DNA from 3 places in the Streptomyces sp. NPDC002088 genome. Region 1 is predicted to be linked to each of the others. Evidence: riboswitches for the same ligand, from Rfam matches in the RefSeq annotation. Region 1 holds a riboswitch; each other region holds the start of a gene.
What was found. Region 1 has a riboswitch for S-adenosylmethionine ahead of ABT114_RS28105 (ABC transporter substrate-binding protein). Riboswitches for the same ligand answer to the same signal wherever they lie in the genome.
Positions count from the first base shown of each region.

Region 1 (4,536 bases):
CGTCCTCGACCTGCCCCGGGAGCAGAAGGAGCAGCTGGCCAGCCCCACCGGACACCCCTACCGCGGCTGGCGGCAGTGGCCCGACGACTTCGGCCGCCTGGAACTCGAACGATTCAGCATCGCCCAGTACGACGACACGGACGCGGCCGAGGCCGCCGGGCTCTCCCCTGAGCACGCCACCCTCTACGCACACGCCAACGTGTGGCCGCCGCAGGAGCCCGGCCTGCGTACCGCGACCCACCGCTACCACGACGCGTTCGTGGACGTCGCGCGCCGCGTCCTCGGCCTGTACGCGCGCGTGCTGGACGTGCCCGCGGAGACCTTCCCGCTCGGCGACGACGCCTACACGACGCTGGTCGTCAACAACTACCCGAAGTGGCCGCACGAAGGCGCCTCGGACGAGGAGAAGCTCCTCCTCCTGGAACACGCCGACAGCTCCGTGATCACCGTGCTCCACCAGGAGGGCGACTACGCCGGGCTGCAGGGCCAGCGTCCCGACGGCACCTGGACCCCCGTACCGATCCGGCCGGACGCCCTGCAGGTGTTCACCGGCACCCTGCTGACCAACTGGACGGAAGGGCGGCTGCGCCCCGGACGGCACCGCGTGGTGGCCGGCGGCTCGGTCACGCGCCGTTCCTCCGCGGTGTTCGTCCACCCGAGCCTGGACACGGTCGTGGAACCGTTGCCGGCCTTCGCCGACCCGGACGGCTCCGACTTCGAACCGGTCTCGGTGTGGGAGCGGGCCAGCGGCAACGTCGAGGAGTACCTGCGGGTGTTCGGCCGCCCCGAGCAACTCGAGGCCTGGCGGGAGAACCGCCCCTACGTCGCCGAAGTCACCGCGTGAACCAGCCGAAGGAGAGCCGCTCATGACCACATTCCCCACCGCGCAAGCCGTGCGGACCACCCCCGAGGGGCTCCTGTGGGAGCCGAGCGAGCGCTGGGTACGCGGCCGCAAGGGTGAGGTGACGGTCGTCGACAGCCGCCACCCCGTCCTCGTCTGGGAGCCGGGTGTTCCCGTACCGCTGTACGCGTTCCCGCGTGCGGAGGTACGCGAGGAGCTCCTCCGTCCCGCGAAGAACCCACCGACCGGCACGCACACCGGCTCGCAGATCTTCTACGACGTCGAAGTCGACGGCGAGTCGCTGGAGAACGCCGCCTGGACCTACCCGGCCGACGACCTGGCCGGCCACATCGCCTTCGAGTGGTTCCGGCGCGTCGGGCGGGGCCTGGACCACTGGTACGAGGAGGAGGAAGAGATCTTCATCCACCCCCGTGACCCGCACAAGCGGGTGGACGCCCTCCCCAGCAGCCGTCACCTCGTGATCCAGATCGACGGCACGCTCGTCGCGGACACCCACCGGCCGGTCCTGCTCTTCGAGACCGGCCTGCCCACCCGCTACTACATCCCGCGCGAGGACGTCCGCCTCGACCTGCTCGAAGCCACCGACCATCACACCGGCTGCCCGTACAAGGGCACCGCCGAGTACTGGTCGTGGCGCGGTGAGGCCGACGTCCCGCCCAACCTCGTCTGGAGTTACCCGGACCCGCTGCCCGCGGTCGGCGCCATCCAGGGGCTCCTCGCCTTCTACAACGAGACGGTCGACATCACCCTCGACGGCGAACGGGTGGAGCGCCCCGTCACCCACTTCACCAGGACGCTCTCGGAGCAACAGCGCACATGACGTTCACAGCGACGCGCTCGAACCGCTGGAGGTCTTCCGGGACGGCCCGACCACCTCACGCACGGGCGCATCGGCTGGGCGGCTCGCTGTCTTCGCGGCCCCGGAGTAGTGACCGTCCCGGTCGACGGCCGGCTCAGCGCCCACGGCGGCATCCTGCCCCCGCCAACGGCCACGGACGACGGCGATGACGGGGGCCAGGAGACGCGCGTCCCGTCAGAGTCGTCCGCCGCGCTCCAGCGGGATCCTCTCGCCCGTCTCGATCGCGACCGGCAGCCGGTTCTCGGTCGGAGGAAGCGGGCAGGTGGCCAGATCCGTGTAGGCGCAGGGCAGGTTGGCGGCGCGGTTGAAGTCGATCGTCACCCTGCCCTCGGCGTCGGGGGCTGGGAGCTGGAGGGAGCGGTTCGCCGCGTAAGTGGTCACGCCGGAGGTCTTGTCGGTGAACAGCACCATGAGGGCGCCGGGCGTCCTGCCGTTGAAGGCGGTGAGCCGGTGCGGTGTGCCGTCCAGTTCGAACTCGACCTGGCCGGGGGAGTCGTAGACATGCTCCAGACCCTCGACGGCGGCACCGACGGTCACCGGGCGCGGGGAGTCGAAGGGCAGGAAGCGGCCGGAGAGGACCCAGCGCGGGTCGGGCTCGTAGGCCGGCGTGCCTGTGAAGGCCGTACGCAGCGGGTTGCCAGGGTGGCGGGGCCGCACGATGTCGTGCCCGCCGCGCTTGGCAACCTCGATCACCGCGTCGCCCCAGCCGATGTACACACTGCTGCGCTCGGCAAGGACACCGAAGTCGTGGCGGCCGTGGACCACTTGCTCGTCGACGGTGATCTCCTCGCCCTCGTCGAGTTCGACCACGACCCCGTCGGCGGTGCTCGACCAGGCTCCGGGCGCGTCCTCGAACCGGGTGGGCTCCTCGCTCAGCCAGCGGAGGCTGGTGATCGCGAGGAACCCGTGCGGGCCGGACAGCACCGCTTCCTTCTGCCGGTGCCACTCCTCCCACTCCTGCACGAAGCTCACCCGGTCGACGTCTTGGACGGTCATATCGGCTCCTTCTCGCAGCACTGGTCGTTCTTCGTGCAACCACCGGGCCTGCGCAGGTCATCCCGCCAGAGGGAACTCTTGACGCCGAGAGAATTGTCGATCTACGGTGAGCGCGAGCTACGAGTTCCGGTGATCAAGCCCTGGCTGGCCGGACGGCAACCCTCGACGCAGTGGGGTGCCCCAGGTGAAAGCTCGGCGGATTTCCCTGTTCTGCAAGTGCGTTTCCTTCGGCCCGAGGGCCGACGACACTCCCAGGAGGACGACGTGGCACGTGGCCTCGTGCTGTGCTCCCGACGTCATGTGGATCTGCTGCTGGTCTGCAGCTGTCTCTGTCAGAACTGACTGAGCCGTCGGCGGCAAACGCGCCGACGCTTCACCAACTCCCTTTTCCTGCGCCTTCACGCGACGACGCGCGCCGTCCGGCAGATACAGCCCGGCGCGGCTCCTTCGCGTACCCACCCATGCGGAAGCAGAGACCAGCCATGGCACAACACATCACGCCCAGACCGCTCCGATCCGGCCTCGGCGTCCTTTCCCTCAGCGCGGCGTTCCTCGTGGCCCTGACCGGCTGCACCAGCACCAAGGACGGCAGTGACGCGGCCCCCACCGAGGCGCTCACCATCGGCACGACGGACCAGGTGACCAGCCTGGACCCGGCAGGCGCCTGGGACGCGGGCTCCGGCACCATCGAGAGCGAGGTCTACTCGACCCTGCTCAGCGTGAAGAACGGCTCCACGGAGGCCTCCCCGGACCTGGCCACCGGGATCAGGCTGACCGGGCCCAAGGAGTACACGGTCACCCTCAAGAAGGGTCTGAAGTTCGCCAACGGGCATCAACTGACGTCCTCCGACGTCAAGTTCAGCTTCGACCGCACGCTGAAGATCGCCGACGAGAACGGCCCGTCGTCTCTGCTGTACAACCTTGCCTCGGTCGCCGCCCCGACGCCGACCACCGTCGTCTTCACCCTCAAGTCGGCCAACGACACGCTGTTCCCACAGGTGTTGTCCACGGCGGCCGGCTACGTCGTCGACGAGCAGGTCTACCCGGCGGACAAGATCCTCGACGACAAGTCGATCGTCGCGGGCAAGCCCTGGAACGGCCCTTACGGCGTTACCAGTTACGACAAGAACTCGCTGGTCTCCTTCACCGCCAACAGTGCCTACCAGGGCCAACAGGGCACCCCGAAGACCAAGAACGTCCAGCTCAAGTACTACACCACCGCCAGCAACCTGAAGCTCGACGTCCAGCAGGGCACCATCGACGCCGTCTACCGCACGCTCGCGACCGCCGACCTCGACGACCTGGCCAAGAAGAAGGGCGTCAAGGTCCACACCGGCTCCGGCAACGGCATCCGCTACATCGTCTTCGACTTCCAGACCCAGCCGTACGGCACCAAGACCAAGAACGCCGACAAGGCGAAGGCGCTGGCGGTCCGTCAGGCGGTCGCCGACTCCGTCGACCGGGCCCAACTCGCCCAGCAGGTCTACAAGAACAGCTACCAGCCGCTCTACAGCTCCGTGCCCGACGGCCTGACCGGAGCCGCGCCCTCCTTCAAGTCGCTCTACGGCGACAAGAAGGGCGGCCCCGACAAGGCGGCGGCCGCGGCGAGGCTGAAGGCGGCGAAGGTGAGCACCCCGGTCACCCTCAACCTGCAGTACAACAGCGACCACTACGGCTCGTCCTCGGCGGACGAGTACGCGCTGATCAAGACCCAGCTGGAGGCCACCGGCCTGTTCAAGGTGAACCTGCAGTCCACCGAGTGGACCCAGTACGGCAAGGACCGCATCAAGCACCTGTACCCGCTCTACCAACTCGGCTG
Region 1 is NZ_JBEOXO010000014.1:151,360-155,895, forward strand. It holds gene ABT114_RS28090 (2-oxoglutarate and iron-dependent oxygenase domain-containing protein) at 1-844, shown strand, start outside; gene ABT114_RS28095 (DUF427 domain-containing protein) at 867-1,682, shown strand; gene ABT114_RS28100 (DUF1684 domain-containing protein) at 1,896-2,717, opposite strand; SAM riboswitch class IV at 2,833-2,942, shown strand; gene ABT114_RS28105 (ABC transporter substrate-binding protein) at 3,200-4,536, shown strand, end outside.

Region 2 (4,536 bases), on a different contig from region 1:
CCCCGGTGCGTGTGGCTCGTAACCCTACGGCCTGGCGGGGACTCGCCGCCCGTCCGTCCACGGCGGCGAGGCGGTCTGTGCGAGTGCGTCCTGTTACGTCATGCTCTGTCCATGATCAGCAACTGGAACGGAACCGCGGACAGGGCGACCCGGAAGCCGTCGGCGCCGATGACGTACGGACTGATCGCCCTGTGCTGCCTGATCTTCGCGATCGGCCCGGCCTCGGGCCTCAACCCGGCGTACGGCACCGGCGACGAACTCCTGGCCGCCCAGCGGACCTATTTCCGGCACTGGGGCGTCGTCCCGGCCGAGCTGTTCCAGGACGCCCCCGGACAGGCCCTGACGCCCGCCACGGCCCTGTTCGTCCACGGCAGCTGGATCCATCTGCTCGGCAACATGCTCTTCCTCTACGTCTTCGGGGCGATGACCGAGGAACGGATGGGCCGCGTCGAGTTCACCCTGTTCTACGTCGGCTGCGGCTACCTCGCCCTCCTGGGCTACGCGGCCGCCAACGCCGGCTCCGGACAGTCACTGGTCGGCGCGTCCGGGGCGATCTCCGCGGTCCTCGGCGCGTTCCTGTACCTGTTTCCCAGGGCCCGGGTGACCAGTCTCCTGCCGTTCCTGTTCTTCCTGCCGCTGCGCTTCCCGGCGTGGGTCGTGCTGCCCTTCTGGGCGGCCCTCCAGTGGGTGGCGGCGGGCCGGGCCGCCCAGGGCCCCGGCGTGGCCTACCTGGCCCACCTGGTGGGCTTCGGCCTGGGCCTCTTGTACGCGTGGGCCAGGTTCGGCCGTACCACTAGAGTGAAGTCCGCCCCAGTTCCGGCCCCCGAGGGAGAGAACCAGCCGTGATCACCGCGATCGTCCTGATCAAGACCAGCGTGGACCGGATTCCCGAGATCGCGGAGTCGATCGCCGCGCTGGACTCCGTGAGCGAGGTCTTCTCCGTCACCGGCACGTACGACCTGATCGCGATGGTGCGGGTGCGGCAGCACGAGGATCTGGCGGAGGTCATCCCGGGCCGGATCAGCAAGATCCCCGGGGTGGAGGGCACGGACACGCACGTCGCCTTCCGTACGTATTCGCAGCATGACCTCGAGGCGGCGTTCGCGATCGGTCTCGACTCGTGAACACCGCCTCGTAGGAGCTTTCCGGTCAGACCGCCGGGACGCAGCGGCCGTCCTCCGTGCGGTACTGCCACTTCGCGCCGTCCGTGACCAGTTCCTTCACCGCGTTCACGAAGCGCTCCACGTGCTCGTCGGGGGTGCCCGCGCCGAAGCTGACCCGGATCGCGTTGAGGGACTTCTCGCCCGGCGCGGCCTCGGGGGTGCCGCACTCGCCCTGGCTCTGGGGGTCGCTGCCCAGGAGGGTGCGGACCAGGGGGTGGGCGCAGAAGAGGCCGTCGCGGACGCCGATGCCGTACTCGGCGGAGAGGGCCGCGGCGAAGTGGGAGCTGTTCCAGCCCTCCACCACGAAGGAGATCACGCCCACGCGCGGGGCGTCGTCGCCGAAGAGGGACAGGATCCTGACCTCGGGGACCTCGGCGAGGCCCGCGCGGACGGTGTCGATCAGGTGCTGTTCGCGGGCGACGAGCGTGTCGAAGCCGGCCTCGGTGAGGGCCTTGCAGGCGGAGGCGATGGAGTAGGCGCCGATGACGTTCGGCGAGCCGGCCTCGTGGCGGGCGGCGCTCTCGTGCCACTCCACGTCCACTCCCCCGTCCTCGCGCCGGGTGACCTTGCGGCTGGCGCCGCCGCCCGCCAGGTACGGCTCGGCCTCACGCAGCCAGTCCGCGCGGCCGGCCAGGACGCCGGAGCCGAACGGGGCGTACAGCTTGTGGCCGGAGAAGGCGACCCAGTCGACGTCGAGGTCCTGGAGCGACACCGGGTGGTGCGGGGCGAGCTGGGCGGCGTCCAGGACGATACGGGCGCCGTGCGCGTGGGCGGCCGCGGCCAGCTCCCGTACGGGCCACAGCTCGCCGGTGACATTCGAGGCGCCGGTGACGCAGACCAGGGCCGGGCCGTAGGGGTCGCGGTCGGCGAGGGCGCGCTCCAGGGTCTCGACGGCCTGACGCGGGGTGCGCGGGGCGTCGAGGTAGGTGACCCGGGCGTCCTTCCAGGGCAGCAGCGAGGCGTGGTGCTCGGTCTCGAAGACGAAGACCTGGCAGTCGGCGGGCAGCGCGGCCGCGAGGAGGTTGAGGGAGTCGGTGGTGGACCGGGTGAAGACGACCTGGTCGCCGGTACGGCAGCCGAGGAACTCCGCCACGGTCCTGCGGGCGTTCTCGAAGAGGTCCGTGGAGAGCTGGGAGAGGTAGCCGGCGCCGCGGTGGACGCTGCCGTAGTACGGGGCGTACGCCGCCACGTCGTCCCAGACGCGCTGGAGGGCGGGGGCGCTGGCCGCGTAGTCGAGCGCGGCGTAGGTGACTTCGCCGCCCGTGACGAGCGGGACGGTGACATCCCGGCCCAGAACGGGCAGCGGGGCACAAAGCGACTGGTCGGCGGCAGCGGTGGAGACGGACATGGTGAACTCCTGTGAGAAGCAAGAGGAATCACCGCGCGAGCAGGTACGGCTCAAGCACGGAGAAAGGTGAAAGGGGTATGCGGAGGCGGGGCTCTACGCCCTATCGCATTCGCTTGCTCACGGAAGGCTCCCTCGACGACCAGGACCCCTGGTTTGCGAGGGGTCCGCGCTTGCCGTAGACCTCACTGCCTACGGCCTGGTCTTCACCCGGGGCACCCCGCCACGGACGGAGGGTTGCCGGACAGTCGGCCGGGGCCTCATGACTGTCACTCATGACCTGAAGAGGAAAGTACGTGAAGTGATCGCGGTCCCGCAACTCGTGTCCGGATTACGGGACCGCACTCACATCCGCTACGCGTTGCTGACGGCCACCCAGCGCTCCAGCGTCCGCTTGGCCGCGCCCGAGTCGATCGCCTCCGCCGCCTTGGCCATGCCGGCGCGGATCTGCTCGGCCAGCGTCCCGGAGCCCGGCTCCAGCGCCACCAGCGCCGCCGCCGAGTTCAGCAGGACGGCGTCCCGAACCGGGCCGGTCTCGCCGTTGAGCAACCGGCGCGCCACGTCCGCGTTGAACGACGCGTCGGCGCCCCGCAGCGCCTCCACCGGCACCAGCTCGATGCCGACGTCCCGCGGGTCGAAGGCCTCCTCGCTCACCTTGCCGTCCCGGACGACCCATACCCGGGAGGTGGACGTCGTGGTGAGCTCGTCGAGGCCGTCGTCGCCGCGGAACACCAGCGAGGAGTTGCCGCGCTCGGCGAAGACGCCCGCGATGATCGGCGCCATGCGCAGATCGGCGACGCCGATCGCCTGGGACTTCACCTTCGCCGGGTTGGTCAGCGGACCCAGGAAGTTGAACACCGTCCGGATGCCCAACTGACCGCGCGCCGCCGCCACATGACGCAGCGCCGGATGGAACTTCACCGCGAAGCAGAAGGTGATCCCGGCCTCCTCGGCGACCTCCGCCACCCGCTTCGGCGTCAGCTCGAGATTGACCCCGAGCTTCTCCAGGACGTCCGAGGCACCCGACGCCGACGACGCGGCCCGGTTGCCGTGCTTGACGACCTTGGCACCGGTGCCGGCGATGACGATCGAGGACATCGTGGAGATGTTCACCGTCTTCGCGCCGTCGCCGCCCGTACCGACGATGTCGACGGTGGCGCCCGGCACCTGGATCACGTTCGCGTGCTCGTACATGGCCCGGACGAGGCCCGTGATCTCCTCGACGGTCTCGCCCTTGGCCCGCAGCGCCACCGCGAACCCGGCGATCTGCGCGTCGGTCGCCTCGCCGCGCATGATCCGGTCCATCGCCCAGGCGGTGTTCTCCGCGCTCTGGTCGCGGCCCTCCAGCAGACCGTTCAGTACCGCGGGCCAGGAACGGCCCGCCGCGGTGTCGCCTCCAGCGGGGGTCACAGCGCTCATCAGCCGCTCCTGGTTCGTAGACACGTACAAGCTGGTTACAGCCTATCCATCCGCCGGGCACGGCGAAGGGCCCCGTCCGAAGACCGGACGGGGCCCTTCTGTGCGCGTGGCGAGCGCAGCGATCAGTGGTGGCCGTGGCCGCTCGTGATCTCCTTGTACTCGTCGACGGTCGGCTTCGGGATCTGGCTGTCCTCGTTGAAGTACGCCTTGCTGACCTTGGCGCGCAACTTCTCGGAACCCTTCACCTTGCGCTCGACACCGTTCTCGTCGACCGTCGGGCCGATCTCGAGCGGCTGGTACTGCTCGTGCGCCGTGATGGTGTGCAGCTGCTCCTGGCTGAGCGGCTCGTGGATCTCGATGAACTCACCGTGCGGCAGGCGCTTGATGGTGCCGGTCTCGCGACCGTGCAGCACCTTGTCCCGGTCCCGGCGCTGGAGGCCGAGGCAGATCCGCTTGGTGATCAGGAACGCGATGACCGGTCCGACGAAGAAGAAGATCCGGACGAACCAGGTGATCGAGTTGATCGACAGGTGGAAGTGCGTGGCCCACAGGTCGTTGCCGCCACCGACGAGCAGACCCAGGTACCAGGTCATCCAGGCCACACCGAGC
Region 2 is NZ_JBEOXO010000006.1:269,790-274,325, forward strand. It holds gene ABT114_RS15600 (rhomboid family intramembrane serine protease) at 112-846, shown strand; gene ABT114_RS15605 (Lrp/AsnC family transcriptional regulator) at 843-1,124, shown strand; gene ABT114_RS15610 (aminotransferase class V-fold PLP-dependent enzyme) at 1,150-2,511, opposite strand; SAM riboswitch class IV at 2,673-2,789, opposite strand; gene trpD (anthranilate phosphoribosyltransferase) at 2,863-3,927, opposite strand; gene qcrB (cytochrome bc1 complex cytochrome b subunit) at 4,050-4,536, opposite strand, start outside.
Region 2: linked by a shared signal. The riboswitch ahead of ABT114_RS15610 (aminotransferase class V-fold PLP-dependent enzyme) and the one ahead of ABT114_RS28105 (ABC transporter substrate-binding protein) in region 1 are both predicted to bind S-adenosylmethionine.

Region 3 (4,536 bases), on a different contig from region 1:
CTCGAGCTCGATCTCCTTGGCGATGGACACACCATCGTTGGTGATCGTGGGGGCGCCCCACTTCTTCTCGAGGACGACGTTGCGGCCCTTGGGGCCAAGGGTGACCTTGACGGCGTCGGCGAGCTGGTTCATCCCGCGCTCGAGACCGCGCCGTGCCTCCTCGTCGAACGCGATGATCTTGGCCATGTGAAGTGGTCCTCCCGGACTGGGGTGGATTGCTCCGGACCGCGCTGGCGCCCGCGACGGACGGCCTGCCTGCCCCGTGGTTCCTTGCACCACCTGGCCTGCGGGCCTCACCGACCCGGTCCTTCGTTATCACTCTCACCTTCAGAGTGCTAACGCCAATGATTAGCACTCGCCCATGCCGAGTGCAAGCGCCTGCCCGGGATCCGCGGGCCCGCGCGGCGACGCTCGGGCATGCCGAAGGGCTCGTACCCCGTGGGATACGAGCCCTTCGAACAAGAACAGAAGAACGTCGCTGCTGTTAGTCGGCGCGTGCTTCAGCCGGTCGCCAGGCGGACCATGTCCGCCTGCGGCCCCTTCTGACCCTGCGAGATCTCGAAATCGACCCGCTGGCCCTCTTCCAGGGTGCGGTACCCGTCCATCTGGATCGCGCTGTAGTGGACGAACACGTCCGCACCACCGTCGACCGCGATGAAGCCGTACCCCTTCTCCGCGTTGAACCACTTGACGGTGCCCTGAGCCATGCCTAACTCCCCTATTACTGGCCCTTGCACGGATCCACACTTCGCGGACCCGGGTCAGACCTCACCCCCCAATGGCAGCCGGGGGCGTGCGCCGGAACGCGTCGACCGCGGCTGAATGTATCTGTCCAACTGCCGTCTGCAACAGGTCAATCGGACGAGAAATCCGGGCATGACGGGTCCGGAATCTACCCACAATTCGCCTGGTTTCAGGGCAAGTTGGGCCGGGCATAGGGAGCGAAAGGCGCAAAAGACCTGCACACTTTGGCTACTTCTCATCGGCCGTGCGGCAGGTCGCGAGGGCCGCAATCCCTGGAATCGGGAGCGGGTTCCCCAACTGTACCGCGCTCAATCACACTGAATTACCCCCTCCGCTTCTCTCGCGGAGGGGGCACTGTATCCATGAGCGGCAATGCCGCGGGATGAACACTCGGTAACCGCGGTTACCGATGGTAATGATCAGCCTCCGGCGACCGCCGGAATGATGGAGACACCGGCGCCGTCCGGGGTCGCCGTCTCCAGACCCTGCTCGAAGCGGACATCGTCGTCGTTGACGTACACGTTGACGAACCGGCGCAGCTTGCCCTGGTCGTCGAGGACGCGGGCCGCGATGCCGGCGTGGTTCTTCTCCAGGTCGGAGAGGACCTCGGCGAGGGTCGCGCCCTCGGCGCTCACCTCGGCCCTACCGCCGGTGTAGGTGCGCAGGATGGTGGGGATGCGGACGTTGACGCTCATGATGCGAGGCCAGCCTCTCGGAAGGAGTCGAGGTTCGGGCGGATCGTCGCGGTCAGGCCGGTACCGGCCACCGCGTCGAGAGTCTTCAGACCGTCGCCGGTGTTCAGCACGACAGTGGTCTTGGCCGGGTCGAGCAGGCCGGCCTCGATGAGCTTCTTCGTCACGCCCACCGTCACCCCGCCCGCCGTCTCGGCGAAGATGCCCTCGGTCCGCGCCAGCAGCTTGATCGCGTCCACGATCTGCTCGTCCGTCACATCCTCCACGGCACCGCCCGTGCGGCGCGCGATGTCCAGGACGTACGGCCCGTCGGCCGGGTTGCCGATGGCGAGGGACTTGGCGATGGTGTCCGGCTTCTGGGGGCGTACGACGTCGTGGCCGGCCTTGTACGCCACGGACACCGGCGAGCAGCCCTCTGCCTGCGCACCGAAGATCTTGTACGGCTTGTCCTCGACCAGGCCGAGCTTGATCAGCTCCTGCAGACCCTTGTCGATCTTCGTGAGCTGGGAGCCGGAGGCGATGGGGACGACCAACTGGTCGGGCAGCTGCCAGCCGAGCTGCTCGCAGATCTCGTACGCGAGGGTCTTCGAGCCCTCCGCGTAGTACGGCCGCAGGTTGACGTTGACGAAGCCCCAGCCCTCGCCCGCCGGGTCGCCGATCAGCTCGGAGCAGAAGCGGTTCACGTCGTCGTAGTTGCCCTCGATGCCGACGAGCTCGCCGCCGTAGATGGCGGCCATGACGACCTTGCCCTGCTCCAGGTCCTGCGGGATGAACACGCAGGAGCGGAAGCCGGCCCGGGCGGCGGCGGCGCCGACGGCACCGGCCAGGTTGCCGGTGGAGGAGCAGGAGAGGGTGGTGAACTCGAAGGCGCGGGCGGCCTCGATGGCCTGGGCGACGACGCGGTCCTTGAAGGAGTGCGTCGGGTTGCCGGAGTCGTCCTTCACGAAGAGCTTGCCGGCGTCGACACCGAGCTCGCGCGCCAGGTTGTCGGCCTTGACGAGCTTGGTCCAACCGGGGTTGATGTTGGGCTTGGTCGCCACGTCCGCGGGGACGGGCAGCAGGGGTGCGTAGCGCCAGATGTTCGCGGGTCCCGCCTCGATCTGCTTGCGGAGCTCCTCGGCGTCATAGGCCGAGAAGTCGTACGCGATCTCGAGCGGGCCGAAACATTCCTCGCAGGCGAAGACCGGGCCGAGCGGCACGCGGTGGCCGCACTCGCGGCAGGAAAGTGCCGCGGCGGGGCCCAGATCGACGGAGTTCGTGGTGCTTGCAACAGTCTGCACAGCCATGGAGGCGAGGCCCTTTCTCCTCATCTTCCTCACGACGCACTTCGCCGTGAGACGGATTTGGCACCTTCCCGAGCCGGGAGCCTCGCGGTGAACGAGAGCCGACTGGAGGGTTGCCGGGGCTTCATCGGGCCGTATCCCTCTGCCCCTCTGGATGAGCGGTATGAAGTTGTGAACGGCGGGCCACCCCGGACATGCGATGGTCACCCGCGTTGTTCAAGACTGTAACCGACGGCCAGGACAGTTGAGAGAGTCGTCCGAACCGCGAGATGCCTGTGCCCATCAGCCGCTACCGCGGCGGGCCCCTTTCCCGCCGCGAGAACGTAGAAGGAGCCGCCACTGTGCTGGAAGAAGTCGAGCGCTGGCTGAGCACACGCTCCTGGTCCGTGACCGATCGCCCGCTCCACCAGATCCTCGCCGCGAAACGCGCCAGGGGCCAGTCGGTCTCCGTCGTCCTGCCCGCGCTCAACGAGGAGGAGACCGTCGGCGACATCGTCGCCGTGATCCGTCACGACCTCATGCAGCAGGTCCCGCTCGTCGACGAGATCGTCGTCGTCGACTCGGGATCCACCGACCGCACCTCCGAGGTGGCCGCCGCCGCGGGCGCCCGGGTCGTCCACCGCGACGACATCCTGCCCCGCATCCCGGCCGTACCGGGCAAGGGCGAGGTGCTCTGGCGATCCCTGCTGGTCACCCGCGGGGACATCGTCTGCTTCATCGACGCCGACCTGAAGGAGTTCTCCTCCGACTTCGTCTCCGGGATCGTGGGCCCGCTGCTCACCGACCCGGACGTCGATCTCGTCAAGGGCATGTACGACCGCCCGCTGGGCACTGAGCTGGATTCGCTCGCCTCCGGCAGGACCGCCGGCCAGGGCGGCCGGGTGACCGAGCTGATGGCCCGCCCGCTGCTGAACATGCACTGGCCTCGGCTGGCCGGTTTCGTGCAGCCGCTCGGCGGCGAGTACGCGGCCCGCCGCTCGCTGCTGGAACAGCTCCCCTTCCCGGTCGGGTACGGGGTGGAACTGGGCATGCTGGTCGACTCGCTGCACCTGGTGGGCCTCGACGCCCTCGCCCAGGTGGACGTGGGCGTGCGCAAGCACCGGCACCAGGACGGGCAGGCGCTGGGCCGCATGGCCGCCGCGATCTACCGCACCGCGCAGCTGCGGATGGCCCGCGGGCACCTGATCCGGCCCTCCCTCACCCAGTTCGAGCGGGGCGAGGACGGCTTCGAGCCGCGCACGTACTCCGTGGACACGGAGGAGCGGCCGCCGATGGCCGAAATCGCGGAGTACGCGTCACGGAAGGTGGCGTGACGGATGCACACGGTAACGGGATCCCGCTGTCGTATACAAATCTTTCCGGACTGTTGTGGGCCTTGCGTACGTTTGAGTGTTTCCGACCCGGGCTAGGTTGAGGCGTATGGCTTCCACGCACGGTGCTGAGGTGCTGGTCGCGTCCAACCGCGGCCCGGTTTCGTACGAGGTGCGCGAGGACGGCTCGCTGCACGCCCGCAGGGGCGGCGGCGGGCTGGTCTCGGGCCTGTCGGCCATCGGCCCCGACGCCGGGGCACTGTGGGTGTGCTCCGCCCTGTCCGAGGGCGACCGCGAGGCGGTCCGGCGCGGAGTGGGCGAGGCGGGCGTACGGATGCTGGACATCCCGGCCGACGTGCACGCCGACGCCTACAACGGCATCGCCAACTCCGTGCTCTGGTTCATCCACCACATGCTGTACCAGACACCGCTGGAGCCGGTCTTCGACGCGGAGTTCCGGCGCCAGTGGGCGTCGTACGAGACGTACAACCGCGCCTTCGCCGAGGC
Region 3 is NZ_JBEOXO010000012.1:92,091-96,626, forward strand. It holds gene groL (chaperonin GroEL) at 1-186, opposite strand, end outside; gene ABT114_RS25195 (cold-shock protein) at 501-707, opposite strand; gene ABT114_RS25200 (MoaD/ThiS family protein) at 1,164-1,439, opposite strand; gene thrC (threonine synthase) at 1,436-2,722, opposite strand; SAM riboswitch class I at 2,740-2,880, opposite strand; gene ABT114_RS25210 (glucosyl-3-phosphoglycerate synthase) at 3,061-4,032, shown strand; gene ABT114_RS25215 (alpha,alpha-trehalose-phosphate synthase (UDP-forming)) at 4,139-4,536, shown strand, end outside.
Region 3: linked by a shared signal. The riboswitch ahead of thrC (threonine synthase) and the one ahead of ABT114_RS28105 (ABC transporter substrate-binding protein) in region 1 are both predicted to bind S-adenosylmethionine.